One region of the Curtobacterium sp. YC1 genome, then DNA from elsewhere that is predicted to be linked to it. Evidence: predicted binding sites of a transcription regulator. Region 1 holds the regulator's gene; the other holds the start of a gene.
What was found. Region 1 encodes HspR, which represses chaperone genes until heat shock. Its sites were predicted from a motif close to AAGTTGAGTCNNNNNGACTCAACTT; they were not measured.
Positions count from the first base shown of each region.

Region 2: a site for HspR is predicted at 9,279-9,303, ahead of I8920_RS00215 (Hsp20/alpha crystallin family protein). Genes of this name have one in related genera too.

Region 1 covers NZ_CP066341.1:429,571-444,436, reverse strand. The annotation lists gene I8920_RS02235 (glycoside hydrolase family 2 protein) at 1-2,428, opposite strand, end outside; gene I8920_RS02230 (pilus assembly protein CpaE) at 2,666-3,085, shown strand; gene I8920_RS02225 (aldo/keto reductase) at 3,153-3,983, shown strand; gene I8920_RS02220 (hypothetical protein) at 4,086-5,462, shown strand; gene I8920_RS02215 (class I SAM-dependent methyltransferase) at 5,434-6,579, opposite strand; gene I8920_RS02210 (heat shock protein transcriptional repressor HspR) at 6,614-7,024, opposite strand; gene I8920_RS02205 (DnaJ C-terminal domain-containing protein) at 7,150-8,154, opposite strand; gene I8920_RS02200 (nucleotide exchange factor GrpE) at 8,196-8,855, opposite strand; gene dnaK (molecular chaperone DnaK) at 8,858-10,726, opposite strand; gene I8920_RS16270 (hypothetical protein) at 10,986-11,108, opposite strand; gene I8920_RS02190 (Ig-like domain-containing protein) at 11,383-14,541, shown strand; gene I8920_RS02185 (DUF3060 domain-containing protein) at 14,652-14,866, shown strand, end outside.
Region 2 covers NZ_CP066341.1:38,120-52,985, reverse strand. The annotation lists gene I8920_RS00260 (TetR/AcrR family transcriptional regulator) at 1-527, opposite strand, end outside; gene I8920_RS00255 (carboxylesterase family protein) at 572-1,912, opposite strand; gene I8920_RS00250 (MFS transporter) at 2,011-3,306, opposite strand; gene I8920_RS00245 (sugar phosphate isomerase/epimerase family protein) at 3,527-4,327, shown strand; gene I8920_RS00240 (Gfo/Idh/MocA family protein) at 4,324-5,427, shown strand; gene glgX (glycogen debranching protein GlgX) at 5,511-7,529, opposite strand; gene I8920_RS00230 (TetR/AcrR family transcriptional regulator) at 7,619-8,233, opposite strand; gene I8920_RS00225 (MarR family winged helix-turn-helix transcriptional regulator) at 8,329-8,865, opposite strand; gene I8920_RS00220 (hypothetical protein) at 8,884-9,066, opposite strand; gene I8920_RS00215 (Hsp20/alpha crystallin family protein) at 9,327-9,767, shown strand; gene I8920_RS00210 (hypothetical protein) at 9,780-10,085, shown strand; gene I8920_RS00205 (manganese catalase family protein) at 10,168-11,049, opposite strand; gene I8920_RS00200 (sensor histidine kinase) at 11,398-12,609, shown strand; gene I8920_RS00195 (response regulator) at 12,606-13,277, shown strand; gene I8920_RS00190 (TetR/AcrR family transcriptional regulator) at 13,274-14,026, opposite strand; gene I8920_RS00185 (NmrA family NAD(P)-binding protein) at 14,106-14,866, shown strand, end outside.

The DNA.
Region 1 (14,866 bases):
CCCACCGCATCGAGTGGTCGGGCCCCGGCGTCCAGACGGCGCGGTGCCAGTCCATGTCGGCGACGATCAGCTCGTTCGTGGGGTCGTCGACGACGCCGACCGACTCCGGCAACGCCACGACGACCACGCCGGCGCGTTCGGACCGGACCGGCAGCGACACCTCGGCCAGGATCGCGCCCGCCGTGGTCACGCGGCGCACCCGCACGACGCTGTCCTGACCGCTGCGCGACGACCGCACGGCGATCTCCACCGGCGAGGCGCCGAAGGCGCCGGGCGAGACCCCGAACGACAGCGTGTCCGCGAGCGTGCCCAGCTCGGCCGTCTCGCTGCCGTCGGCCGCGTGGTCAGGGCGATCCGGGCCTCCAGTCCGAGCGCCGGCTGCGGTGACGTCCGCGGCGACGTCGGACACCGGACGGATGGTCAGCAGTACGTCGTCGTACAGGCGGCGCAGCTCGTGCGCGAGCGGCTTCAGCCGCCCGGCCGAGTCGATCGCCGACCACGACGACACCGGCCACAGGTCGTTGAGCTGCCACATCACGACACCGGTGTTCCGCGGCCAGTGCGTGCGCCAGTGCTCGACGCCCGTCGCGACGGCGCGGGCCTGCTGCAGCTGGGTCAGGTAGTGCCACCGGTCGAACGAGGCGGGGTCGACCGTGCCGAACCGCGGCTCGATCCCGCGGGCGAGCTTCGCCATGCCGTCGGCGGCCTTCTGGTGGTGCAGGACGCCGGGCGAGTCGACCCGCAGCACGTCGTCGGCGACGCCCTCGCGCAGCGTCCGCCACGCGGGCGGCGCCTGCCAGCCGAACTCGGACACGAACCGCGGCACGGACTCGCGGTACGCCGTGTCCGGCAGCCGGTTCCAGGGGTCCCACGAGTGGTGGGTCTCGTGGTCGACGTCGTTCGCGGGGAGCGACTCGTCGCCGGACCACGGCGAGGCCACGGTGTAGAAGCGCGAGGGATCGACGGCGTCGACGATCGTGGGCAGCAGGTCGAGGTAGTAGTCGAGGCCCCAGCCGCGGTCACCCAGGGACGACCCCCAGCCGTCGGCGTCGTGCAGCCAGATGTTCTCGTTGTTGCCGTTCCAGACCACCAGGGACGGGTGCCGCGCGAGCCGGGCGACGTTGTCGCGCGCCTCGGCGATGACCTCGCTGCGGATCGGTTCGACCTCCGGGTAGGCCGAGCAGGCGAAGGGGAAGTCCTGCCAGACGAGCAACCCGAGTTCGTCGCAGACCTCGTAGAAGTCGCGCGACTCGTACACGCCGCCGCCCCACACGCGCACCAGGTTCGTGCCGAGCGACGCCGCCGCCCGCAGCCGGGACTCGAGCCGCGACCGGTCCACGCGCGAGACGATCACGTCGTCCGGGATCCAGTTCACGCCACGGACGTCGATCAGGGTCCCGTTGACGTGGATGCCGAACGGGCGGCCGACGCGGTCTGCCTGGGTGTCGATGCGCGTCGAGCGGAAACCGGTGCGGAAGGTGTCGCGGTCCAGCACCTCGCCGTCGACGGTCTGCAGCTCGACGACCACGTCGTACTGGGCTTGGTCGCCGTACCCACGCGGCCACCAGCGTCGAGCGTCCGGCACGCGCACCGTCACGACCGTCTCGTCGTCCTTGGGGGTCAGCTGTGCCCGCGACCGCTGCCGGGTGGCGCCGCCGTCCTCCGTCGTGCCGCTGACGGTGACGACGAGCACCAGGTCGTCGTCCTCGCCGTCCTGGTCCAGGTCGGCGGTGTTCTCGCCGAAGCGTGACGGGCCGGAGCGCTCGACGGTGATGTGCGTGTCGAGCACGCCCTCGCCCGCCTCGACGTCCACCAGCGGGCGCACCTCGCGCAGCCTCGCCGTGGACCACCGCTCGATCGCGACGGGACGCCACGGGCCGCTGGTCACGGCCGTGAGTCCCCAGTCCCAGCCGAAGTTCGCGGCCATCTTGCGCACGTACGGGAACGGTTCGTCGTACGGACCGGGCATGCTGCCGGCCTTCGCCGCCACCCGTCCGGCCTCGCGGTACGGCGACTCGAACAGGATCTCCAGGTCCTTCGAGCCCGGGCCGGACGCTCCGGACTGCACCCGTGCGTCGAACCGGTAGCGCCGGTGCATGTTCCGGGTGGTGCCGACGACCACCCCGTCCAGGCTCAGCTCGGCCACGGTGTCCAGGCCGTCGCACACCAGGTCGACGCGCTCGTGCCCGCGCGGATCGACGTCCACCGTGCGTCGGTACGCCCAGTCGGCGCGGCCGACCCACCCCGCCGCCTGCTCGTTCAGGTGGAAGGTCGGGTCGGGCAGCAGCCCCTCGCGCTCCAGGTCGGTGTGCACCTGTCCCGGCACGGACGCCGGGATGGCGCGACCCGCGACACCGTCCGGCGCGCCGGTCCCTCCGGCCAGGGTCACGGTCCAGCCGTCGCGGAGTTCCTCACGGTCGAGGGTCATGCGGGTCCTTCTCTGGGTGCACGGGATGTCCGTCCACCTCGGTCGGGACGCCGGCCGGCGGCCCGCCCCGTGGCCGATCGGTCGGCCTGGAGGCGCGGCACCGGTTGCCCGGGCGTCGTCGCGTCGCGCGCGCGGACGGGTTGCGCTCGCGCGGAGGGTGCTCAGCGATGCTAGTACGCCGATGCCATCAGCACCCTCCGTGGTGACACGGTCGGCGGCGTGCGGCAGGGTGGGGACGTGATCACCGTCGAACTCGCCCGAGCACTCCGCGACGCCGGCCTGCGCTGGCACCCCGAGACCGGCGACCGGTTCGTGATCGACAAGCCCGAGGCCGACGGCGACGTCTACACGGTGTCCGAGATGACCGTCGAGCGGCACGACTCCCCCACGGGCACGATCCTCGGCTTCAACGGCACGACCGAGTGGGCGCTCGACTCGGTCACGGCCGACGAGTCGCTCTGGCTCCCGCGCGAGGACCAGCTGCGGGAGCTGCTCGGGCGGTCGTTCGTCGGGCTCACCCGCGTGCAGCTCGGCGACCGCGTCGTGCACACCGTCACCGCGACGATCGGTGGGGTCGACCGGAGCTTCGCGTCGGAGGACCCCGCGGTCGCGTACGGGCAGGCGCTGCAGGCGTACATCCGCGCCGCGCTCGACTGACACGCCCGGCCACGGCTCCTGGGCGTTCCTGGAATGCCCGCTGCACGCCGTTTGGTTGCATGGGGTCATGACCGTTCCGAACATCACCCTGAACGACGGCAAGACCATCCCGCAGCTCGGCTTCGGCGTCTTCCAGATCGACCCCTCCGAGACGAAGGCCGCGACCCTGGCCGCGCTCGAGGTCGGCTACCGCCACATCGACACCGCTGAGATGTACGGCAACGAGAAGGAGGTCGGCGAGGCGATCGCCGAGTCCGGCATCGACCGTTCCGAGATCTTCGTCACCTCGAAGCTCAACAACGGCTTCCACGCCCCCGAGGCGGCGCTGGAGAACGGCAAGAAGTCGGCCGACCTGCTCGGCGGCTACACCGACCTGTTCCTCATCCACTGGCCGCTGCCCACCGTGTCGGACTTCGTGCCGACCTGGAAGGCCCTCGAGGAGCTGTACCACGCCGGCACCGCCCGCTCGATCGGTGTCTCGAACTTCCAGGCGCACCACCTGCACCGCCTGCGCGCCGAGACCGACGTGCCGCCGTCGGTCAACCAGATCGAGGTGCACCCGTACCTGGTGCAGGACGAGCTCCGCGCCGTGAACCGCGAGCTCGGCATCGCGACCGAGGCCTGGTCGCCGATCGCGCAGGGCCTCGTGCTCGACGACGAGACCATCACCCGGATCGCGGCGTCGGTCGGCAAGAGCCCCGCGCAGGTCGTGCTCCGCTGGCACATCCAGCGTGGCGACATCGTGTTCCCGAAGTCGGTCACCCGTGCCCGCGTCGAGGAGAACTTCGCGATCTTCGACTTCGAGCTCTCCGACGACGACGTGACGGCGATCACCTCGCTCGACAAGGGCCACCGCACCGGCCCGGACCCCGACACGTTCGACTACGTCCCGGCCTGATCAGCCCCCTTCCCGACAGGAGCCGTCCGCACCGCGGGCGGCTCCTGTCGCGTCGCGCCTGTCGCGACGGCGCCGGATACGCTGCACGACGAGGGGGTGGCGATGTCCACGGAGACCGACCGGGCGCAGAGGTTCGACGACGCCTACCGGACCGTCCTCGGCGCCGCCCGCGACGGATCGCTCGAGCGGGACGTCGACCACGACGAGCTCGTGCTCTCCGGGCGCTTCGGGCTCGATCCGGTGGTGCTGCACGCGGTGCTCGAGCGACTCACCGACGTCGGACTCGTGACGGTCGTCACCGACGGCACCGTCCGCTTCGGCACGCTGTCGGTGCCGGCGTGGAACGACAACGGCCACCTGCTCGTCGGTCTGATGGAGGGTGTGCTGCGATCCGCACGGACGGCAGCGACACCGGCGTCGGCAGCGGCACCGACGCCCTCCGACGCCGCTGCGCACGACGCCGTGTTCGGTGCCCTGCGCCGAGCAGCCGCGTTGCGCACCCCCGATCTCGACCCCGCGTTCTGGGCGTCGCTGCGGTTCTGGATCGACCGCTCCCCCAACGCCGCGCTCACCGGGCTGGCCCGCGGCGCCCTCGAACGCGTCCGCTTCGGCGCGAGTCCCTCCGTCCCGTTCCGGACCACCGCGGTCGAGGACTGGGCCGCGGCGTCCGACCGGGCGCTGCGGTACCCGTCGCCCCGGACGGCAGAACGCGCCGCCCACGTCCTCGCCCGGGTGTGGGACGAGCAGCTGACTGCCGTCGCGTCGAGCCTCGGTTCCACCCCCGCAGACCTCCGCACCGTGACGTCGGCGTCGGCCGACGTGCCGACCTGGGCCGCGTGGCAACCGGACGAGCTGTGGTGGGACCTGCTCGCGATGGTGCGCGACGGCACCCTCGAGCGTGGACGGACCCACCCGATGCCGGACGTCGCCGCACGCCTCCGCACGTCGGCGCGCACCCTGGCGCCGACGTTCCGTCGACTCGAGCTCATGGGGCTGGTCGACCGGTCACCGGACGACCCTGACGCCGTCCGGATCGCGGACCCCGGCGTGCAGCACTGGATCGACTCCCTGCAGCTCGCCACCACCCTCACCGAGATGTGCGCGCGGGCAGCCGTCCCGACGCTCTCCGCCGACGGTCGAACCGAACTGCACCGGGTCGTCGCCACGGTGCGGCAGTACGCGCGGACCCGCGACTACGCCTTCGCCGTCGGCATGGTCGAGCTGTCCCGCACCCTGAGTCGGCACACTCCGAACCCCTGGATCGCCGGCAACATGCGTCTGGCCATCAGTCGGCTCGCGTTCGTGTTCGACGAGGCCCCACCGCTCCGGCAGTGGGCCGTGGACGACGTGCTCACGCTGCTCGACGAGGCGATCGACATCGGCGACCCCGACCTCGCCAGTGCGGCCGTGCACGCCCTCGCCGTGCACTACGACGCGCACGTGCTCGAGGTCACCGCCCGGTGGCGACCGACGCCGTGACCGTGAACTTCTCCGTCCGCAGCACCTGCCGCGTCGGCCCGACCAGACGCTCGAGCACCGGCCGGTAGCGCAGGTGCGAGTTCCAGACGCACCACAGTTCACCGCCGGCCTGGAGGATCGTGGCCGCGTTCCGGAACATCGCCTCGGCCGCGTCGGTGGTCACCGTGGTGTCCGCGTGGAACGGCGGGTTGCAGAGCACCAGCTGGGCCGATCCGGAGGCGAGCTCGTCGCCGGCGTCGGCCCGCACCACCGTCACCCGGTCGCCCACGCCGTTGGCGTCGGCCGTGGCCCGGGTCGACTCGACCGCGATCCGCGAGACGTCGGTCGCGATCACCTGCACGCTCGGACGCCGGAGCGCCACGGCAGCGGCGACGACGCCGTTGCCGGACCCCAGGTCCACGACGGTCCGCGCCGTCGGGACCGCGTCGTCCATCGCCTCGAGCAGCACCCGCGTGCCCTGGTCGAGCGAGGTCCCGGCGAACACGCCGCCGTGCGCGACGATCGTCATGCCGAGCTCGTCCACGTGCACCGCCCGCGGCCACGGCGCGGTCGTCGCCGCGCGGTCCGCCTGCGCACGCAGCGGGTCCTGCGCGATGAGCAGGCGGGACTTCCCGCGCCCCCGTGACGCGGTGACCTCGCCGAACGACCGCCGCAGCACGTCGTTCTGCGACACGTGCATGTACTTCACGTTCCCGCCGCACAGCAGCACGACGTCGGGCGCCGCGAACCGCGCGACGGCCCGGGCGATCTCGTCCAGCCGGTCGTGCGACTTCGACAGGCGGAGCACCACGAGCCGGACGTCCCGGAAGGCGTCCTCGAACGATGCTGGGTGCCGGAACCCGCGGATGCCGAACGTGCCGGCGTTCGCCTCGAGTGCCCGCTGCCCCACCAGGGAGTCCTGCACCACCCGGACGTCCTTCGCCCCGTGCTGGGTGATGAGTCCGAGGGTCAGGACACCGTGACGATCGTCGACGACCGCGACCTCGCCGGGCTGCCGGAGTGCGTCGCCGTGCACGTGCGGCGCCTCGTCGATGAGGAACCGGTCGGTGCCGTCGATCGCGATGAGGTCCGGGGCGGAGTCGTCGCGGCGGCGGAAGAGGTCGGCGAAGTCTGGCACCGCGTCAGCGTACCGATGCCCGCGCAGATCCCGGTCAGCGCGGCCCGCGGTACAGGACGATCTGCGTGTTCCGCTGCGGCCGCGACCCCGCCTTGAGCGAGATGGCCGCACCGCTCGCGGTGGCAGCGAACACCCGCGCACCCGGCCGGTTGATGAGCTGGTCCGCCAACGCGGACTCGAGTTCGCGCACCCGGTCGCGCAGCGCCCTGTTCTCGTTCTCCAGGTCGAGCACGCGCCGGATCCCCTCCAGCGACACCCCCTCGGAGCCGAGCCGCGCGATCTCGCGCAGCTGCACGACGTCGCGCATGGAGTAGCGGCGGGACCCTCCACGGGTCCGCCCCGGCACGACCAGGCCGAGCCGGTCGTACTGGCGCAGCGTCTGCGGGTGCATCTCGGCGAGCTCCGCCGCCACCGCGATCGCGAAGACGGGCGAGTTCTCGTCCATGTCGGTCATGGCGCGTTCCTTTCCGTCGTCCGCGGGGTCCTGGAACCAGTCTGGAGGAACGGTGCGGCTTCCTGACGGAGCCGCACCGCTCCTCCAAACGGGTCTACTGCTGTGCTGGCGTGACGCTAGTCACGCGCCTTCGCGAGGAGGTCCTCGCGAGGGTTCTCGTCGGGCAGAGCGGCCGCGAGCGCCTCGACGGCCTCGCGCTGCTTGTCCGACAGGTGGGACGGCACCGCGACCTGGACGGTCGCGAGCAGGTCACCCGTGCCGTTCTTGGTCGTGACGCCACGGCCCTTGACGCGCAGGACGCGACCCGACGGCGTGCCGGGAGCGACCTTGAGCTTCACGGGCGAGCCACCGAGCGTCGGCACCTCGATCGTCGCACCGAGCGCCGCTTCGGTGAAGGTCACCGGGACGTCCACACGCAGGTTCAGCCCGTCGCGCTCGAACACCGGGTGTTTGCGGACCGACACCTGGACCACCAGGTCACCGGCCTCGCCGCCGTCGGGAGAAGGCTCCCCTCGACCACGCAACCGGATCTTCTGCCCGTCTGCGACCCCCGCGGGGATGCGGACGTTGACCGGCCGACCGTTGCCCTGCGACAGCTTGACGGTGTCGCCGGCGATCGCGGTGCCGAAGTCGAGCGTGGTCGACGCCGTGACGTCGCGACCCTTCGTCGGTCCGCCGAAGCCGCGGTACCCGCCGGAGGACTGCCCGAAGGCACCTCCGCCGCCGAACATCCCGCCGAGGATGTCCTCGAACCCACCGGCTCCACCGGCGCCGCCCTGGCCGAAGCGGACGCGCTGTCCGCCGCCCTGCTGGCCGAACATGCCGCCGAAGACGTCCTCGAAGCCGCCGCCCTGGCCCGGGCCACCCGCGGTGAAGCGGGCGCCCGACCCCATGGCGCGGACCTGGTCGTACTCCTGGCGCTGCTCCTTGTCGGACAGCACCGAGTACGCCTCGCTGATCTCCTTGAAGCGGCTCTCGGCGGCAGCGTCACCCGGGTTGGAGTCCGGGTGGAACTGCCGTGCGAGCTTCCGGTAGGTCTTCTTCAGCTCGGCGTCGGAGGCGTCCTTGGACACGCCGAGGACCTTGTAGAAGTCCTTGTCGAACCAATCCTGACTGGCCATGGATCACCTGCCTCCTTCTGTCATCGCCACGGTGCCCCGGCTCAGGCCGGGACCGCCACCGCGACCTTGGCCGCGCGGAGGACGCGCTCGCCGAGCTTGTAGCCCGGCTCGACGACGTCCGCGACGGTCTGTCCGGTGGCACCCGGGGTGGGGAGCTGGACGATCGCCTCGTGCACGTTCGGGTCGAACGCCTCGCCCTTCTCGCCGATCTGCACGAGCTTGAACTTCTCGAAGCCCCCGCGGATCTTCTGGCCGATGACCTGCATCGGCCCCTCGGCGAGGTCACCGTGGGCCTCGGCACGGGTGAGGTCGTCGAGCGCCGGGAGCAGTGCCCGGACGACCTCGGCGATGGCGACCTCGCGGTTGGCCTCGCGGTCACGCTCGACGCGCTTCCGGAAGTTCACCAGCTCGGCCTGCGCACGGAGCATGTCCGCACGCATCTCAGCGATCAGGTCGCGGTCCTCGGTGCTCAGCTTGTCCTCGGCGATGCCCCGGGCGGCGTCGGCGAGCAGGGCTTCGTCCTCCGGGGAGAGGTCGTTGGCCGCGTCCGCAGCCGGGCCCCCGGCGGCGGGGCCGTCCGTCGGCACTTCGACGTCGGGCCCCTCCGCCTCGATGAGGTCCTCGGGCTCCTGCGCGTTGGTGGCGTCGCCCTCGACCTGGGGCTCGCCCTCCTCGGGCACGTTGTCCTTGGGATCCGTCATCGTTACTTCTTGTCCTTGTCGTCCTCGTCGTCCACGACCTCGGCGTCGACGATGTCCTCGTCGTCCGCCTGGGCCTGGCCGTCAGCGGTGGGCTGCTCGCCACCGGCCGCGGCGCCCGCGTCCTGCTGACTGTAGATGGCCTGGCCGAGCTTGCCCTGCGACTCGTTGAGCTTGTCGAACGCGGTCTTCACAGCGTCGTCGTCCTCGCCCGCGAGTGCGGACTTGAGCGCGTCGACGTCGGCCTGCACCTCGGACTTGACGTCCGCGGGGAGCTTCTCGTCGTTCTCCTTGATGAGCTTCTCGATCGAGTAGACGAGCTGTTCGGCCTGGTTGCGACGCTCGTTGGCCTCGCGACGGGCCTTGTCCTCGGCGGCGTGCTCCTCGGCCTCGCGGACCATGCGCTCGATGTCCTCCTTGGGCAGCGACGAGCCGCCGGAGATGACCATCGACTGCTCCTTGCCGGTGCCCTTGTCCTTCGCGGACACGTGCACGATGCCGTTGGCGTCGATGTCGAACGTGACCTCGACCTGCGGCACGCCACGGGGAGCCGGCGCGATGCCGGTGAGCTCGAAGGTGCCGAGCGGCTTGTTGTCGCGGGTGAACTCACGCTCACCCTGGAAGACCTGGATCGCGACCGACGGCTGGTTGTCGTCGGCGGTCGTGAAGGTCTCGCTCCGCTTGGTCGGGATCGCGGTGTTGCGGTCGATGAGCTTGGTCATCAGGCCGCCCTTGGTCTCGATGCCGAGCGACAGCGGCGTGACGTCGATGAGCAGGACGTCCTTGCGCTCGCCCTTCAGCACGCCGGCCTGCAGCGCAGCACCGACGGCGACGACCTCGTCCGGGTTGACGCCCTGGTTCGGGGACTTGCCGCCGGTGAGCGACTTGACGACCTCGGCCACGGCGGGCATGCGGGTCGAGCCACCGACGAGCACCACGTGCGCGATCTCGTTGACCGAGACACCGGCTTCCTTGATGACGTCGTTGAAGGGCTTCTTCGTGCGGTCGAGCAGGTCCGAGGTCATCTGCTCGAACTGGGCGCGCGAGATGGTCTCGTCGAGGTTGAGCGGGCCGTCCGCGGTGAGCGTCAGGTACGGGAGCTGGATGTTCGCCGACATCTGCGACGAGAGCTCCTTCTTGGCCTGCTCAGCCGCTTCCTTCAGGCGCTGCTTGGCGATCTTGTCCGTGGACAGGTCGACGCCGTGCTCGTCCTTGAACTTCTTGACCAGGTGGTCGACGATGCGCTGGTCCCAGTCGTCGCCGCCGAGGCGGTTGTCGCCGGAGGTTGCGCGGACCTGGATCGTCGAGAAGTCGTCGTCCTTGCCCACCTCGAGCAGGGAGACGTCGAACGTGCCGCCACCGAGGTCGAAGACCAGGATGAGCTCGTCTTCCTTGCCCTTGTCGAGGCCGTAGGCCAGCGCGGCCGCGGTCGGCTCGTTGATGATGCGCAGGACGTTGAGGCCGGCGATCTCACCGGCGTCCTTCGTGGCCTGGCGCTCGGCGTCGTTGAAGTACGCCGGCACGGTGATGACCGCGTCGGTGACGTCCTCGCCGAGGTACTGCTCGGCGTCGCGCTTGAGCTTGCCGAGGGTACGGGCCGAGATCTCCTGCGGCGTGTACTTCTTGCCGTCGATCTCGGTGGTCCAGTCGGTGCCGACGTGACGCTTGACCGACGCGATGGTGCGGTCGACGTTCGTCACGGCCTGGCGCTTGGCGGTCTCGCCGACGAGCACCTCGCCGTCCTTCGTGAACGCCACGATCGACGGCGTGGTGCGCATGCCCTCGGCGTTCGCGATGACGGTGGGCTCACCGCCCTCGAGCACGCTGACGACCGAGTTGGTGGTTCCGAGGTCGATGCCTACTGCACGTCCCATGTGGTGATGCTCCTCTTGCTAGGGGTAAGTCCTTGGACTTGCGTCCGATGGACTCAACTCTACTCAGCACCGTCGCGGAGTCAACTCAGGAAGACGGAAGTTGCGTCGATCCCACTCAACTCCCAGCGAGCGACCTTGCGTCGCTCTATGTATTTCACATGATATTCTGGATACACATGCCGCGATGCTAGTCGTCGCGCGCGTGCTTCCCTCCCGCACAGTCGCCGTCGCGCGGCTTGTCCTGAAAGATGCACATGTCTCACAAGAAGAGGGCCTCGACGGCCTTCAAGTCCTTGGGCGCGGCCGGACTGGCCGCCGCCACGATCATCTCGGGGTTGTCCTTCGGTCCCACCGCCGCCTCGGCCGCGTCCGCTATCGGCACGCAGGAGGCGCGCCTCTACGGCAAATTCATCCAGTGGGACAAAGACCCTTGGGGCAATACCTTCTACTCTGCAGCGGCTCTCGTCGACGGGGCAGTGCGGACTCGTGTCGATATTTCTTTGCAGGAGTCGCGCGATTTTGGCACAGAGTTCTCGTTCCCGACCGTCGGTGCAACTGGGCCGATCCGGGCCCTGAATCCGAACGGCTCTGACCTGTGCTTGACGGGCGTGTCTCATTCATTCAATCCCGCCTGGCGTTCCTGCACTGGCTCAGGCATGCAAGACTTCTTCTGGCACAACAACCGGCTGTGGGCGTCAGTTGAGCCGCTCAACGGCACCGCGCTAATCATCACCGAAAACGGCACATGGCAGATCGCGCAGCCATTCGCCGGGTACGAGGTCAAGCACCTTTTGTCAGAGTTGACGTCGCAAGACCGCGCGGCATTGACAGCCTCGGTGTCGAAGGTGAACAACATCGCGAGGACCGCAGTCGTGTCCGGCACCGCCACCAAGGGCGCGGACGTGTCGATCGGGTCGCAGTCCGTCAAGGCAAGCACCACCGACGGCACGTGGTCGATCACGGCCACCGGCCTCAAAGTCGGCGCCAATGACCTCAAGGCGATCCAGAAAATCAACAACGTCGAGCTGGACAACAAGACCGTAAGCGCAACGATCGTCGAGGGCGGCACCGTCGTCGGCGTCGACCAGGGCCCGATCGACCTCGCACGCGGCGAGTCGAAGCAGGTCCCCATGGTCGTGCAGAACAACGAGGCGCGTTCGAACTGGGACGGCACCGTCACGCTGACCGCGCCAGAGGGCACCACGTTCGACGGACAGACCCGCATCGACACGAGCTGGCGCCCGGTGGGGGGAACGACGTGGAGCCCCGTCACGTCGATGCCGCTGACCAACGGCCGGCTGTCGAACAATGACAAGACGATCACGTTCGACGCGAAGTGGACCGAGAACCACGGTGCACCGGAGCAGTACCGGTACATGCTCAACGTCACCGCGAACGACGACGCTGCTGCCGGTTCCGGCCAGATGGGCTTCGTGTTCGCCGGTGACAGCTCGAAGGGTGACTTCCGCGCTACGGGCAAGACGACCACCAACCTCGGGGTCGCCCAGCGTGACCTGGCAGCCGAGGTCGAGTCCGTGGACCACGCCGCTGGCACCGCGCTCATCGGCGGTACCGCCACCCCGGGCGCGACGATCACGATCGGCGACGAGTCCACCGAGGTCGCGGAGGACGGCTCGTGGAGCCTCGAGGTCGGCGGCCTCGAGAACGGCGAGAACCCGCTGGTGGTCGAGCAGAAGATCGGCGACGAGGTCATCGACACCAAGCCCATCGTCGTGACGATCAACGACGCCGCGATCATCGGCCAGGACGGCCCCGCCGTGACGCTCGAGCGTGGTGAGCGCACGAAGGTGCAGGCACAGTTCGAGACGAAGGGTCAGGTGTCCCGTCCGGACGCGCAGGTGACCTTCACCGCGCCCGAGGGCACCACCTTCGCCGAGGGACAGAACACGCTCGAGGGCGCCTACAAGCTCCCGGGCGAGGACTGGGCGAACCGTTCCGCGACCCTCACCGATGGTGACCTGTCGATGGACGGCAAGACCTACACCTACACGTTCAAGCCGTCCGGCAGCACCTGGACGCTGCCGGACGCGTCCCTGCTCCGCTGGAGCATCGACGTCGAGACCCCGGCGGACGCGGAACAGGGCGCGTCGTCGATGCGCACGAACCTCGTCGGCACGGCTGTCGAGGGTTCCTTCAACACGACGAGCACCACGGCGACGACCGTTGAGCGCTCCGAGGCACCGTCCCCGGCTGACCTCGTCGTGACGACCCCGGCCAATGGGTCGACGGTCGACACGAAGCGGCCGGTCTTCTCCGGCACGGGCGACGAGGGCGCAACGATCGAGATCAAGGGTTCGACCGGCAGGGTCGTCGCAACGACCACCGTCAAGGACGGCACGTGGAGCGTCCCAGCGGGCTTCGACCTGGTTGACGGCAGCTACGCCCTGACCGCGACCCAGACTCCCCTCGTCGGCGAGAAGTCCACCGCTCCGATCAACTTCGTGGTCGCGGCGATGGTCCCGGTGACGCTGACTGCTCCTGCGATCGGCGCGAACGTCGACACGGCGAAGCCGGTCTTCTCGGGCCGCGGCACCGTGGGTGCGACCGTGCAGGTCAAGGGCACGTTCGGGACCGTCCTCGCAACCGCGATCGTGCAGCGGGACGGCACCTGGGAAGCAACGTCCGACGTGACCCTCGCGGACGGCAACTACGTCGGCAAGGCGTGGCAGACCGTCAACGGCAAGACCACCACGGCGGACTTCCGCTTCACGGTCGCACAGTCGACCACCCCGGTGACGCTGACTGCTCCTGCGATCGGCGCGAACGTCGACACGGCGAAGCCGGTCTTCTCGGGCCGCGGCACCGTGGGTGCGACCGTGCAGGTCAAGGGCACGTTCGGGACCGTCCTCGCAACCGCGATCGTGCAGCGGGACGGCACCTGGGAAGCAACGTCCGACGTGACCCTCGCGGACGGCAACTACGTCGGCAAGGCGTGGCAGACCGTCAACGGCAAGACCACCACGGCGGACTTCCGCTTCACGGTCGCACAGTCGACCACCCCGGTGACGCTGGAGACCCCGGCGATCGGTGCCGAGATCGAGGACACCAAGCCCGTGTTCACGGGGAAGGGCCAGCCGGGCGCGACCGTACAGGTCAAGGGAACCTACGGCACCCTCCTCGCGACCGCAGAGGTGGATGACAACGGCGACTGGGAAGCCACTTCCGACGTCGCCCTCGCACGCGGCGGCTACGCCGGCAAGGCATGGCAGACCGTCAACGGCAAGACCACCACGGCTGACTTCCGCTTCACCATCGTCGCGCCCATGGTCCCCGTCTCCCTGACCGCTCCTGCGCAGGGTGCGCAGATCAGCACCCCGAAGCCGGTCTTCACCGGCAAGGGGACCGCGGACGCCGACATCACCATCACCGGGGCGTCCGGCACCCGTCTCGCTTCCGGCAAGGTGCGGAGCGACGGTGGCTTCGACCTCACCTCCACGATCGCTCTCGGAGCGGGCTCCTACTCGGGAACCGTCCGGCAGGATGCTGGCGGTCGGATCACCACGGCTCCGTTCCAGTTCCGCATCGTGTTCACCGCGGTGACCCTGGAGAGTCCCGCCATCGGAGCGGCTCTGACCGACGGCACGCCGGTCTTCTCCGGGAAGGGCACCCCGAAGGCGCCCCTGACCATCAAGGGCTCCGGCGGCACCACCCTGGCGACGGGGACCGTGAACGACGACGGTACCTGGTCGCTGAGGTCGACCGTGACGCTGCCGACCGGCCGCTACACCGGCACCGTCCTGCAGACGCTGCCCGGTTCGGACACGACCGCGCCGTTCTCGTTCAGCGTGAGCTGAGCGCCTCAGGCGAGACACCGGGCCCGGGCCGCAAGAGCGGCCCGGGCCCTTTTGCTAACTTACTGCATGTGATATTCTAAACACAAGCTACTCACGGTAGGACTTGCTCAATGCAGCTCATCAAGCCGACCGCCCTCGCCGCAGCAGCTCTCGCCGTCGCCACGCTCGCAGGCTGCTCAGCGGCCAAGACGGACGATGCGAAGCCCAGTTCCAGCCCGTCGGCGACGTCGACCGCAGCCCCCGTGGTGAAGAAGGACGTCACCTGCAAGAACGGCACCGCGAAGGTCACCGACGACAGTGCTGAGCTGACCGTCCAGGGCGATTG
Region 2 (14,866 bases), 390 kb from region 1:
GCCAGGGGGTCGCCGTCGTCGCGGATGACGGACTGCAACTGCAGGCCCTCGTACAGTGCGAGCAGCTGCTCGGCGGCGTGCCGGGGGGACGCGCCCCGCGGCTCGCGACCGGCGACGACGTCGCGCGCGAGCGCGATGGTGACGTCCTCGAACGTCCGTGCGTACTGGGTGCGGAACCAGCCGGTGGCGGCGTGGTCCGGGTTCGACGTCGCGCTGAGCACGGCCACGCGCAGGCGGACCAGTGCCGGGTCCTCGACACCGGCGACGAGTCGGGCGCGCAGGTACGCGACCGCGCCCTCGTGCTCGGCGATCGGCCAGAGCGCCCGGCGGCTGCCGTCGACCCAGCGGTCCATGACGGCGACGACCAGGAGCGCCCAGACCGGGTACACCCGCTGGAGCTCGGCGACCGGGACCCCGGCGTGCGCGGCGACGTCGTCGGGTCCGACCCGGTGGAAGTCCCCGACGCGGTAGGCGCTGATCGCCCCCGCCACGATCTGGGCGCGGAGGGCGGCGTCGGTCGTGGGCATGGAGACGATTGTGCGGGGACGGTGGGTGCCCCGCGACCGCCAGTTCAGGGGGCGCGGACACCCGGGTCGCGGTCGAAGGTCAGGGTCTCGTCGTCGGGCGCGGTGACCTCGCCGGTGCGGGCGAACCCGGCCCAGACGGCGCGGAAGGCCCGACCGCGACGCTCGACCTCGGGCCAGTCGCGTTCCGGCACGAAGCGGGTGCCGGCCCACGCCTGCCGCCCACCGAGCAGCAGCGGCAGGTCGCTCATGTGCACGGCACCGGTCGGCTTCGTGGTCACGCCCCGGACGAGTCGGTACGACGTGGCTCGTCCGCCCGCACGGCGGTGTCGTGCGGTGAACCGGCGGACGTCGCGCCCGTAGATCACGTCGGACAGCGGTCGGACGAGCCACCACCGGAGGGCCGGTCGGAGCACGCGCGACCGAGCGATCCTGCGGAGTCCGGGGATGAGCGGCACGTACATGCCCGTCTCGTCGGTCGCCGACCCGATCAGGACGTCGACGTCCGGCGCGACCGCACTCCACGCAGCGTCGAGGTCGCGTTCCGCCGGCAGCGGCGCGAAGCCGTACTGCGTGCCGAAGGGCATGCCCCCGGCCAGGCCGTAGGGGGCGGCCGCACGGGTACCGGCCTGCTGTCGCTCGAGCAGGTCGTCGAGCGGGGTGTCGGCGTGCACGGCGCCCACGGCACGGACCATCGCGCGGTTCATCCGCGCCCGACGGCGGGAGAGCCCGAGCGGCGCGCTCTGGATGATCACCCGGCGGAACAGTCCGCGAGCGCCCGCGCTGATCATCAGGTGGGCGGCGGCGTCGCCCCCGGCGGACTGTCCGAACACCGTCACCAGGTCGGGGTCGCCGCCGAACGCCGCGATGTTCGCCCGGACCCAGCGCAGCGACTCGACCAGGTCGAGGAGCCCGAGGTTCGCCGGGATCGTCCTGCCGTCGCCGAGGAACCCGAGCACGCCGAGCCGGAACGTCACCGAGACCACGATGACGCGCTGCTCGGTCACCAGGTCGCGGGCGTCGTAGATCGGCAGGTCGCCGCCGCCGATCACGTAGGAGCCGCCGTGGATCCACACCATCACGGGCAGGCGCTCGTCGGGCGCGAGGTCGGCAGGCAGGGTGATCGACAGCCGCTGGCAGTGCTCGTCGACCTCGATCCCCTCGACGGGGTCGAGCAGTGCGTCGACGAACTGGGCCTGCGGCTGCGGGGCGACCGGCGACGGGGTCGTGGCGTGCAGTTCGTCCGCAGAGGGCGGCATCGGCTCGGGCGGCGCGAAGCGCTCGGCTCGCGCGTAGGGCACGCCGAGCACCCGCACCACGTCACCGTCGACCGTCCCGACGATGCGTCCGGCGGGGGTGTCGAAGGGGGCGGGCGTCGCGTCGAGCATGCCGTCCACGCTATCCGGGCCCCCTGACGGACGGGAGGCCCGTGGCGGGGTCGCCACGGGCCTCCCGTCCGTCGTCCGGTTGCTCTGCGCGACGGGTGCTACCGCACCCGCTTGATCGGGATGACGACGAGCGCGCCGAGCAGCGCGACGGCGCCCGCGGCCCAGCACATCAGCGCGTAGTTGTCGGCGTGGTCGGAACCGATCTTCAGGAAGAACAGGGCGATCGCCGGCGCGAGCGACTGCGGCAGCGCGTTCGCGATGTTGATGACCCCGAGGTCCTTGCCGGGCCGGTCGGCGTTCGGCAGGACGTCGACCACCAGGGCGGTGTCGATCGCGGAGTAGATGCCGTACGCGAAGCCCATGATGATCTCGGCGACGTAGAAGCCGGTGACCGTCTCGGCGTGGGCGAGCACGACGAGCCCGACCGCGAACATCGCCGTCGACCCGCCGACGAAGATCTTGCGGCGGCCGATCTTGTCGGACAGCCAGCCGGACAGCGCGGCGCTCACCAGGAGCGCGATCGTGTAGAGCAGGACGCCGAAGGCGACGGCAGCCGTGGCGTCCTGCGCCTTCTCGATCCCGATGTGCTCCTGCATGTAGAGCAGGCGGTAGGTCGTGAACATGAACGTCGCCAGGATGATGAGGAAGCGCGACCACCAGGCGAACGCGAAGTCCGGGTTCTTGACCGGGTTCGTCCAGAACGACGAGATGAGGTTCAGGAACGTGAACTTCTTGAGCTGGTACGTCGGCAGTTCGTCCCGCGCGACGACGGCGTAGACCGCGACCAGGATGATCGCCAGGATGCCCGGTGCGATGAACAGCACGGGCAGGTTCGCGACGAAGAACACCGACAGGTAGGTGCCGGCGAGCACGGCGATGTTCTGCGCGAGCGCGATGATGCTCGAGGACCGGCCGCGCTGCAGCTGGGGCACGTTGTCGGCGAAGCTCGCGAGCAGGGTGGCGAGCGTGGCGTTCGCGGCGAGCTGGGCGAGCAGCCAGGCCAGCGTGAGGTTGAGGACGTCCGGTGCGTAGGCGATCCAGGCGAGGGCGATCGCGAAGACGACGACACCGCTGAGCAGCCACGGGCGACGACGGCCCCAGCGCGTGCGGGTGCGGTCGGACAGGGCGCCCGCCAGGGGGTTCATGATGAGCGCACCGAAGGCACCGATCGGCAGGACCGAGCCGATGACGTCCGCCGCGTCGTCGCCCACCAGGGCCTGCGCCTTGAGCTGCATGCTCACGTAGACGGGGGCCATGAGCGCGACGAAGAGGCCGAACTGTCCGAGGAACAGCGCGATCTGGTAGCCGATGCCCACCTTGACCGTGCTGACGGGCTGGGTGATGCCCTCTTCCGGGTTGAGCAGTGCCGGGCTGCCGGGTTCGGGTGTGCTCATGACGCCTCCTTGAGTCGATGAAAACCTTGCTCGGCAAGGTTTTTCCGACGCGAGCATACAACGACACGTGTCGTGTGCAACTCCGGCGCGGTCGAAAAACTACACACCGGGTGGTTTCTGGGGTAGCGTCGTGATCGATCTCGCCGTGGAGCATCGCTCCTCGACGGACTGCGACACCTGCGTGTCGTGACACCCAGACAGGACCGAAGGAGCCCAGGCAATGCCCACCACCTCTGTGCAGCTGTACTCGCTGCGCGACGCCATCGCAGAAGACCTCGACAAGGCCATCGCCCGGGTCGCCGAGATCGGGTACACCAACGTCGAGCCCTACGCCTTCGTCGAGCGCGCCGCCGACCTCGAGCGCGCCTTCGCCGCCACCGGCCTGCAGGCACCGTCCGGCCACGTCGCCGTCATCGACGCCGAGGACACCGCGCCGATCTGGGACGCCGCCGAGCGCCTCGGCATCCGCACCGTGATCGACCCCTTCATCCCGACCGACCGCTGGCAGACCGCCGACGACGTCGCGAAGATCGCCGAGCGCGTCAACGTCCTCACCGCCGAGGCGACCGCCCGCGGCCTGCAGTTCGGGTACCACAACCACCAGTGGGAGTTCACGAACAAGGTCGACGGCCGCACCGTCTACGACCTGTTCGTGTCGCAGATCTCCGCGGAGACCGTCCTCGAGGTCGACACCTTCTGGGCGACCGTCGGTGGCGCCGACGCCCCCGCCGTGCTGCGCGGCCTCGGCGACCGCGTCGTCGCGATCCACGTCAAGGACGGCAAGGTCGACGGCGACATCCGCACCGCGCTGCCCTCGTCCGAGAGCGCCCTCATCGTGCCCGAGGCGCTGCAGCGCGCCTTCGAGAACCAGACCCCGGCCGGCCAGGGCGACGTCGACGTGGCGGGCATCCTCGCCGCCGCGCCGCAGGCGATCCGCGTCGTCGAGTTCGACGCGTACTCCGGTGACGTCTTCGAGGGCATCACCGAGTCCCTCGCCTGGCTCGAGGACAACGACAAGTGAGCCGCGTCGGAGTCGGCGTCATCGGCGCCGGGAACATCTCGGACCAGTACCTGACCAACCTCACGCAGTTCGCCGACGTCGAGGTCCTGATGGTCGCCGACCTCATCCTCGAGCGCGCAGCGGCCCAGGCCGAGAAGTACGGCGTGCCGGCGTCCGGCACGGTCGAGGAGCTCCTGGCCCGCGACGACATCTCGATCGTCGTGAACATCACGATCCCGGCCGAGCACGCCAAGGTCGGCCAGCAGATCATCGCCGCCGGCAAGCACACCTGGAGCGAGAAGCCTGTCGCGACCACCGCCGAGGACGCCCAGGCGCTCCTCGACGCCGCGTCGGCAGCCGGGGTCCGCTACGCCACCGCGCCGGACACCGTGCTCGGCGCCGGCATCCAGACCGCCATCCGCGCCATCGCCCGCGGGGACATCGGCACGCCGCTCACCGCGACGACGATGTTCCACGTGCCCGGCCCGGACCAGTGGCACCCGGACCCCGAGTTCCTGTACGCACAGGGCGCCGGCCCGCTGTTCGACATCGGCCCGTACTACGTCACGACCCTGCTCCACGCGTTCGGTTCCGCCTCGCGCGTGCAGGCCGCGTCGTCGAAGTCGCGCGAGACCCGCGTGATCGGCTCGGGTCCCCGCGCCGGCACGGAGTTCCCCGTCGAGGTGCCCACGCACCACGCCGCGCTCATCTCGTTCGCCGACGGCCAGTCCGCGCAGACGACGCTGTCGTTCCAGCACGCACTGCCCCGCAACGGCTTCGTCGAGATCAACGGCTCGGAGGGCACGATCGTGCTGCCCGACCCGAACGTCTTCGACGGCGACAGCACGCTGTGGACGCTCGGCAAGGACGAGCCGACGACGCTCGAGCACAAGGGCTCGACGTGGGGCCGCGGGACGGGCGTGGTCGAGATGGCCCGCGCCATCGCCGAGGGCCGGCCGGAGCGCGCTTCCGGTGCCGTCGCGTCGCACGCGCTGGACGTCATGCTCGGCATCCGTGACGCCGCCGAGTCCGGTCAGGCCGTCGAGATCGCGTCGCGCATCACGAAGCCGGAGCCGCTGCCCGAGGACTTCGACCCGTCGGCGGCCGTGCTGACGGCGTAGCGGTACCGCGCACCACCCGGTGTGCAGCGGAGGTCGGGGCCCGTCCGGGTCCCGACCTCCGCGCCGTTCGGTGAGCCCGCGCCTCAGACCAGCGCGGTGAAGGACGCGTCGCGCACGAGCACCGTCGTCGCACCGTCGGACACGGCCTGGTCCGGGTCGCTCGACAGCCCCAGCGACCACGTGCCACCGCCCGGACGCTCCGGCAGCGTGAACTCGACCGTGGTGTCCGATGCGTTCATCAGCACCGCCACGGTGTCGTCGCCCTCCGTCAGCACGAGCGTCACGGCACGGTTGCCGCCGTCCGCCCAGTCGCCGTCCTCGAACCCTGCGGCGTCGGCACGGAGCACGGACACCGTCGACGCGGAGTCGCCCGGCGCGGTGCGGAACCACTGCGGACGCAGCGCCCGGTGCTCCCGACGGAACGCGATCGCCGCCCGGGTGAAGGCCAGCAGGTCCTGGTCGGCGGCGGCCCAGTCGAACCACGAGATCTCGTCGTCCTGGCAGTAGGCGTTGTTGTTGCCACCCTGCGAGCGGGCGATCTCGTCGCCACCGAGCATCATCGGGACCCCGGCGGACAGCATGAGCGTGCCGAGGAAGTTCCGGCGCTGCCGGTCGCGGTAGTCGTTCACCGCGCCGTCGTCGGTCGGCCCCTCGATGCCGCCGTTGAACGAGGTGTTGTCGCTCTCGCCGTCGTTGTTGTCCTCGCCGTTCGCCTCGTTGTGCTTCTCGGCGTACATCGTCAGGTCGGCCAGGGTGAAGCCGTCGTGCGCGGTGATGAAGTCGACCGAGCAGAGCGGCGAGCGGCGGGACCCCTCGTACACGTCGGGGCTGCCGAGCACGCGCTGGACGGCGTCGCCCAGGGTGCCCTCGTCGCCGCGCCAGAAGGCTCGCAGGTCGTCGCGGTACTTGCCGTTCCACTCCGCCCAGTCGGCCGGGAACCCGCCGACCTGGTAGCCGGCGGTGTCCCACGGCTCGGCGATCATCTTGACCTCGCGCAGCACGGGGTCCTGGTGGATGATGTCGAGGAACGCGGAGTGCTTCTCGGCCTCGCCGTCCTGGCGGGTCAGGGTGGTGGCGAGGTCGAAGCGGAAGCCGTCGACGTGCATCTCCTCGACCCAGTACCGCAGCGAGTCCATGATGAGACCGAGGGCCGCCGGGTGCCCGACGTTCAGGCTGTTGCCGGTGCCCGTGGTGTCGAAGTAGTTCGCCTCGTCGCCCTCGACCAGGCGGTAGTACGACTGGTTGTCGATGCCCTTGAAGGACAGCGTCGGGCCCATGTGGTTGCCCTCGGCCGTGTGGTTGTAGACGACGTCCATGATGACCTCGAGCCCGGCTGCGTGCAGGGCCTTGACCATCGCCTTGAACTCGGCGACCTGCTGACCGGCGGTGCCGGAGGACGAGTACTCGTCGTGCGGGGCGAAGAAGCCGATGCTGTTGTAGCCCCAGTAGTTGCGGAGTCCCTTGTCGGCGAGCGTCGAGTCCTGCACGAACTGGTGGGTCGGCAGGAGCTCGACGGCGGTGACGCCGAGGTCGGTCAGGTGCTTGATCGCGGCCGGGTGGGCCAGGCCGGCGTAGGTGCCGCGGATCTCCTCGGGCACGTCGGGGTGCTGCTTGGTGAAGCCCTTGACGTGCACCTCGTACACGACGGTGTCGGCGTACGGCGTGTGGAGCAGCGCGTCGCCGTCCCAGTCGAACGCGCGGTCGGCGACGACGGACTTCGGCATGGCGGCGGCCGAGTCGGTCTCGTCGATCTGCTCCGGGTCGTCCATGTCGTGGCCGAACAGGGCCTGGCCCCACTCGTACGAGCCGTCGACGGCGGTGGCGTAGGGGTCGAGCAGGAGCTTCGCGCCGTTGTGCCGCAGCCCGTTCGCCGGATCCCAGGCGCCGTGCACCCGGAAGCCGTAGCGCGTGCCGACGGCGACGTCCGGCACGACGTCGTGGAAGGTGTAGCCGGTGCGGTTCCGGAGCTCGGTGCGGTGCTCGGTGCCGTCGCTGTCGAAGGTGCAGAACTCGACCCGCTCGGCGGTGCTCGAGAACAGGGCGACGTTGGCGCCCCCGTCGACGAGCGTGACGCCGAGCGGGGTGCGCGAAGAAGTGGTCATGCTGCCCTTCTACCGGCCGGTCGCTGTGCCCTCGACCGCCTGGCGTACCCCGTGGCCGGTCTGCGCACCCGTGGGCCGCGGGTCCGCGGTCAGGAGGCGGGTGGGACGAGCTGCTCGAGCAGTCGCAGCACCCGTTCGCCGTCGACGGCGTCCGGGTCGAGCAACCACTGCACCTGCAGGCCGTCCGACGCGGCGATGCTCAGGCTGGCCAGGTCGACCGGGTCCAGGTCGGCACGGATCCGGCCGTCCGCCTGGTCGGCCGCGATGAGGCCGGCGAGCTCGGCACGCAGTCGGGCGAAGCGTTCGCGCATGAAGTCGCGCGTGGCCGGGTGCCCCTCCTGCACGGCGTCGGCCGCCAGCGTCGTGTAGAGCTGCACGAGCCCCGGGACCGCCCGGTTGCGGGACGCGCTCTCGCGCATGTCCCCGATCGCCGACTTCATCCGGTCCGGGGCGCCCTGCTCGCGCACCTCGTGCTCGCGGTACACGGCGAGCAGCAGTTCGTCACGGCTCGGGAAGTAGTGCCGCAGAGCCGCGTGCGTGATCCCCAGCGCTTCGGCGACCGAGCGGAGCGACGAGGCGTCGACACCCTGCTCCGCGACCATGCGGATCATCTCGTCGAGGATCTGCGCGCGGCGCTCGGTGCCCTTGCGGTACCCGCCGCGGCGCGGCTGGGCCGCGTCGTCCTCGTCCGCGGGGTGCGTCATGCTTCCAACTTACCGCTGGAAGGTTTTCTCGCCACCCCCGGACGGGAGGCCCGTGGCGGCGCCGCCCCGCGCCTCCCGTCCGCCCCCTGGTCGCGTCAGGCGCGGTGGTCGACCGTGTACTCGTCGGCGGGAGCGGGCGAACCCGCGGCGAGCGCCTCGACCACCTTGGTCAGGGAGTCCGCCAGCACGGCGTTGTCGGCGTCGGACAGCCGGTCGAGCACCTCGACCACGGCTTCGTGGAACCGCGCGTACGAGGCGTCGATCTTCTCGGCGGCCCGGTCGGTCGGCGCGAGCACCTGCGCCCGGCGGTCCGTGGGGTGTGCCGTGCGGGACAGGAGCCCCTGCTGCACCAGCCCGTCCACGATCTTGGTGACCGAGGCGTTCGAGACCGCGAGCATCACGGCCAGGTCCTTCGGACCGGTGACGCGGCCGTCGCGGTGCGCCTGGAGCAGGTAGCGGACGGCCAGGAACTCGTTCTTCGACAGGCCGCTCTCGATGCGCGCGGACTCGATCTGCTGGTCCTCGGCGTGCTGCAGTCGCAGCAGCGCGTCGACGGCGGTCCTGGCCGCCGCGGACCGGGGTTCGCGGGCGTAGAGGTGGACGTGCTCTCGACGGACGACGGTCAACGGCATGCGGTCATGCGCTCCTTGCTAGCTGACGGGTGCGGCGAAGAAGTCGCCGTAGGACGGCTCGACGTGGCGCGTGAGCAGTGCGGGGTCCTGGATGCGGCGCTCGACGTAGGCGTCGATGACGGCGGGGTCGGTGAGCCCGACGCGGGTGTGGCTGCCACCCGTCCGTGCGGCCCGAGGCATCCCGGAGTACGTGCTGAGCATGTCGTGTCCCACCCTTCGTGCGTCCCTGCGTCCCGTTCGGACGATCGAACTCTTTCACACCGTGAACGATCAGTCCAACGAACTACTCGCCAGCTGTACGTTTTGCGCGGTGAACGATCGGAGTCGTCGGTGCAGCCCTGGCGGGAGCGCAGTTCTCGGCGTCCTCCGAGCAGACGTTTGGCACTCACCAGGGTCGAGTGCTAGAACGTTGGCAGTTGAGTCGAGGGGACTCAACGAGAACCACGAAGGAGTTGATTCCGATGACGATGAACTTCGATCCGTTCCGCGAGCTCGACCGCCTCGCCGGCTCCCTGCTCGGCACCGCGACCGGCCCGCGCTCGATGCCGATGGACCTGTACCGCACCGGTGACCACTACGTCCTCGACGTCGACCTGCCCGGCATCGACCCGGGCTCGGTCGACATCGACGTCGACGGTTCCGTCCTGACGATCCGCGCCGAGCGCACCCTCGGCGCCCCGGAGGGGTCGCAGTGGCTGACGCGCGAGCGACAGCCCGGCTCGTTCGTCCGGCAGCTGACGCTCGGTGACGGCCTCGACGCCGAGCGCATCACCGCCGGCTACGACAACGGCGTGCTGAGCGTCACCATCCCGGTCAAGGAGTCCGCGAAGCCGCGCAAGATCGCCGTCTCGGTCGGTGGCGGTTCCGAGCAGCTCGCGGTCGGCAGCGGGCAGTCCGAGTAGCACGGGGGCGCGATGGCAACACTGCTCAACGCACTCGTCGCGATCGCGGCCGTCACCGCCGCGCTCACCGCGACGAGCCTCGACCGCCGGGCGGCGGTCCTGCTCGGGGCGACCGGCAGCACGGTCGGCGCCTTCCTGGCCTGGGTGATCGCACCGGCGGCCTGGGCCGGCGCCCCGTTCCTGCCGTGGCTCGCCGCGGTCCTCGGGACCGCGGTGCTCGTGGCGGGGTGGAGTGCGGTCCGGCTGTACGACGGCGTCTTCGCCCCGCCGCCGGAACCGTCGGACGACACCGGCGCGGTCGCGACGGCCCGGTGGTGACCACCTGACGGACGGGAGGCGCGGTGCCAGCCGGCACCGCGCCTCCCGTTCGTTCGTCACCGTGTGGGCAGACGGTGCGCGACTACTCCTTGTTGAGCTTGTCCTGCACCAGGCCGGCCGTCTTCTCGACGACGTTCGGCAGCTCGGTGGTGCCGTAGAACCGCACGTCGGGGTGCGTGGGCGGGGGCATCGGCACCGAGGTCGTGGGGCCGTCGTGGTACGTGTACTCGCCCTTGCCGTCGAACGACGGACCGCTCGCCCACGGGCCGTTCTTCGCCTCGGCACCGTCGGAGAAGTTGAGGTACTGGTAGTTGACCTCCTGGTTCTCCTTGGACTGCGGGAAGTTGCTCGGCACCGGGAAGCCCTCGACGCCCTTCTCGCGCAGCTCGGCCGCGGCCGTCGCCCACATGTTCTGGTGCATGGTGTCGCGGGCGATGAGGAAGGACAGCAGGTCCCGCACGCCGTGGTCGTCGGTCATGTGGTACAGCCGTGCAGCCTGCACGCGCCCCTGCATCTCGGCGTTCTCGTTCGCGGTGAAGTCGGCGAGCAAGTTGCCGCTCGCCGTGATGTACGAGCCCTGCCACGGGTTGCCGTTGCTGTCCACCGGACGGGCACCGGCACCGGCGACGATGGCGTGCTGTACGTCGGTGCCGCCCACGATCGCGGCGACGGTCGGGTCGTCCTGCAGTGCGTCCTCGGTGATGCCGAGCGGGGACTTCTCGAGCAGCTGCGCGATCATCGTCGCGAGCATCTCGACGTGGCCCATCTCCTCGGCACCGATGCCGAAGACCATGTCGCGGTACTTGCCCGGGATGTGCATGTTCCACGCCTGGAACTGGTACTGCAGCGCGACGGAGATCTCGCCGTACTGACCGCCGAGCACCTCCTGCAGCTTGCGTGCGTAGACGGCGTCGGGCTTGTCGGGCGTCGACTTGAACTGGAGTTCCTGCTTGTGGAAGTACAAATGGTGCTCCTTCGTCTCAGCGGATGCTCTCGATCCGAGCGGCTGTTGGTCCCGATGCTCCGCGGCGGGCACTGGGCGGCCGTTCGGACTGGCCGGATCACGCGGGCGGACCTCCGGCCCGCCAGGACCCCCGGTACCGGTCGGCTTCACCCGGCAGGCGGAGGCGCTTCCACCCACCGCCCGATGCCCCTGGTCCGCCGGTTCCGCAGGCTGGGAGCATGCAGACGTCCACCAAGCACACCATCGCCACCCTGCTGCTCTGCGCCGCGATCGTGGCCACCACCGTCGTCACGCTCATGGCCATGACGCCCCCCGCGTGACGCCGCCGTGGCATGGGAGGATCGAGCCGTGACCGAACGGGGCAGGTTCCTCCGGCCGCTCGCCACCCGGTCGATCGTCGTCGACGTGGCCTGGGCGGCCCTCGCGGCGTTCGTCTTCCTGCTGCCCATCGACCTCGAGCTCGAGCGTGCGAGCCTCGCCGCGGTCCTGTCCGCGTCGGTGGCGATCGCCCTGCGCCGGGTCTCCCCGTCGGCGGCGATGGCGATGATCGTCGTCCTCGGTGTCATCCAGGTCGGCGGCGGCGAGCGCCCGTCCCTCGTCGACCTCGCGATGTTCGTCGTGATCGGCACGGCCGCGGTGGTCGGCAGCCGGACCGAGGTCGTCGTGTCGGGTGTGCTCGCCGTCGTCGCCGGCGCGTCCGCCACGGTGTACCTGGCGTCGACGGGCTTCCGGTTCCTCGTGCTCATCAACGGCCCGCGCGACCAGGCCTTCCTCGCCATGGCCGCCCCGGTCACCGCACTGCTCGGGGTGTGGGCGGGCGGGGTCGCCGTCCGGGCCTTCCGCTCCCGCGACCGCGAGTCCGAGCGCCGCGCGGACGCCGAGGCCGCCGCGTCCCGGGCCGAGGCCGTCGCCACCGAGGCCGAAGCCACCGCCACCCGCGCGATCGACGTCGCCGAGTCCGAACGCATCCGCGCGGACATCGCCCGCGACGTGCACGACGTGGTCGGACACTCGCTCGCCGTCATCATCGCGCAGGCCGACTCGGTCCCGTTCCTCGAGGACGAGGCCCGCATCCGCGCGGTGAGCGCGACCATCGCGAGCACCGCCCGGAGCTCCCTGGTCGAGGTCCGACAGGTGCTCGGGCACGTCGACGGTTCGGCCGCCGCGACCGGCCCCGGCTCGCTCGAGGAGATCGTCCAGGGCATCCGCGACGCCGGCGTGGCCGTCGACCGGACGGTTCGTGGCGTCCCCGGCACCCTGCGCCCGGACACCGGCACCGCCGCCCGACGGGTGCTGCAGGAGATGCTCACGAACGCGCTCCGGCACGGGGCACCCGGCGAGCCGGTCGTCGTCCGCGAGACCTGGCGGAGCGCAGACCTGGTGCTCGAGGTCGAGAACACGGTCGGTGACGGCACCACCCGGGGGTCCGGCCGCGGCATCGACGGCATGGAGTCCCGCCTCGGCGCACTCGGCGGGTCGTTCGACGCCGCCGTCCTCGACGACGTGTTCACCGCACGCGCCCGCATCCCGTCCGACGTCCAAGGGGGACCCGTCCGATGACCGAACCGATCAGGATCCTGCTCACCGACGACCAGGCGCTGTTCCGCGCCGGGCTGCGGGTGGTGCTCGACGCCCAGGACGACATGCGTGTGGTCGGCGAGGCCTCCGACGGCGCCGAGGCCCTGGCCCTCGTCCCCGAACTCCGCCCCGACGTCGTGCTGCTCGACATGCGGATGGCCGGCATGGACGGCGTCGAGACCGTCCGGCAGCTCTACTCCGGCGCGGTCGAGGGCCCGCTGCCCCGCGTGGTCGTGCTCACGACCTTCGGGCTCGACCCGGCCGCCGCGACCGCGATCCGCCTGGGGGCGAGCGGGTTCCTGCTCAAGGACACCACACCGCCGTTCCTGTTCGCCGCGGTGCGCGCCGTGCACGAGGGCAGCTCGGTCATCGCGCCGAACGACCTCGCGCAGCTCTTCGGCACCGACGTCGCACGGGCACCCGCCCCGCAGCCGCCCGAGTTCGCGAGCCTGACCGAGCGGGAGCGGGTCGTGTTCGGCTGGGCGTCACGCGGGCTCTCCAACGCCGAGATCGCCACGAAGGAGTTCGTGACCGAGTCGACGGTGAAGACCCAGATCTCGAGCATCCTCGGCAAGCTCTCGCTGCGCGACCGGGTGCAACTCGTCGTCTACGCGCACGACCACGGGCTGGCGGGCACCCGCGAGCACTAGTCCGCGGCGATCCGGTCGAGCCACTCCGCGAGCATCGTCCGCTCGGCTGACGACAGTCGATCGAGTCGGGGCGCTGCGGCACGGAGGGTGATCGCGGCACTCGTCACGGCTCCGTTCCCCCGTCCGCGACCGTGCGACGCCGCGCCGCGGTGGTCCGTCGTCGACTCGCCCGACACCAGGATCCGCCCGAGCACGGCCTCCAGAACGTCATCGGCGAGGGACGGGTCCCGCTCGTCCGCCGGAGCGGCGAGGACCGCGAGGACCGCCCCGGTCCCGGCCGCGTGCACGAGCTCGACCGCGCGGCGCTCCGGCACGGCCAGTCGCCCGGCCTCGGCCACCCGCTGGATGCGTTCAGCGAGCAGCGCAGTACCGGCCCGGGCGGCTGCCGACCGACGGCCACGCTCCGGGTCGCTCAACAGCACGAACAGGTCGGGGTTCGCCAGCCCGAAGCCGATCGTCATCGACCACCCGGTGCGCAGGTCCTCGACGGGGTCGGTCGCGTCGTCACGAGCAGCCCGGACGGCGTCGGCCTTGATCGCCGAGAACGTGGCCATGGCGTGCTCGGCCACCGCCTCGAGCAGGCCGTCCTTGTCGCCGAACAGCCGGTAGATGGTCGGTGCCTGCACGCCCGCGCCGTCCGCGACGGCCCGCGTGGTCACCGCCGCGGCACCGCGTTCGCGCAGCATGGTGCCGGCGACCTCGACGATGCGCGAACGCGTCTCGTCACGCTGGCTTCCCTGCTCGATCACGGAACAACGATAACGGAAGTGTGCTATCACTGTGTTAACGGCGGTACCCGATCGCTGTTTCCATCGATACGGAGAAGCCATGATCGTCATCACCGGGGCCACCGGAGCCCTCAACGGCGCCACCGCCGACCACCTGCTCGAGCGCCTCGCGCCGTCCGATCTGGCCGTGGTCACCCGCGACCCCGCCCGCGCCCAGCGGTTCGCCGACCGTGGCGTCGAGGTCCGCCGAGGCGACTACGCCGAGCCGGAGACCCTGCCGGCGGCCTTCGCGGGCGCCGAGCAGCTCCTGCTCGTCTCGTCGAGCGACCCGGCCGCCGACGCCGTCGCACTGCACCGTGCCGCGGTCGATGCAGCCGTGGAGGCCGGCGTCGGTCGGGTCCTCTACACGAGCCACCAGGGCGCCTCGCACGGTTCGCCGTTCGTGCCGGCGACACACCATGCCGCCACCGAGGACCTGCTCCGCGACTCGGGGCTGCCGTGGACGAGCCTGCGCAACGGCTTCTACGCGCACAGCGCCACCTGGATGACGGGCCCCTGGCAGGAGACCGGCGTGGTGTCCGTCCCCGTCGACGGGCCGGTGTCGTGGACCGCCCGCGAGGACGCCGCCGAGGCAGCCGCAGCCATCCTGCTCGCCGACCAGCCGTTCGACGGGCCGGTGACGCTCACCGCTCCGGAAGCGCCGACGTTCGCCGACCTGGCTCGGCAGGCCTCCGAGGTCTCGGGACGGACGATCGGCTTCGAGGCCCTGGGCGTGGAGGAGTGGCGTGCCCGTGCGCTGGCCGCGGGGCAGGACCCGCACATGGTCGGGTTCCTGCTCGGCATGTACCAGGCCGCCGAGCA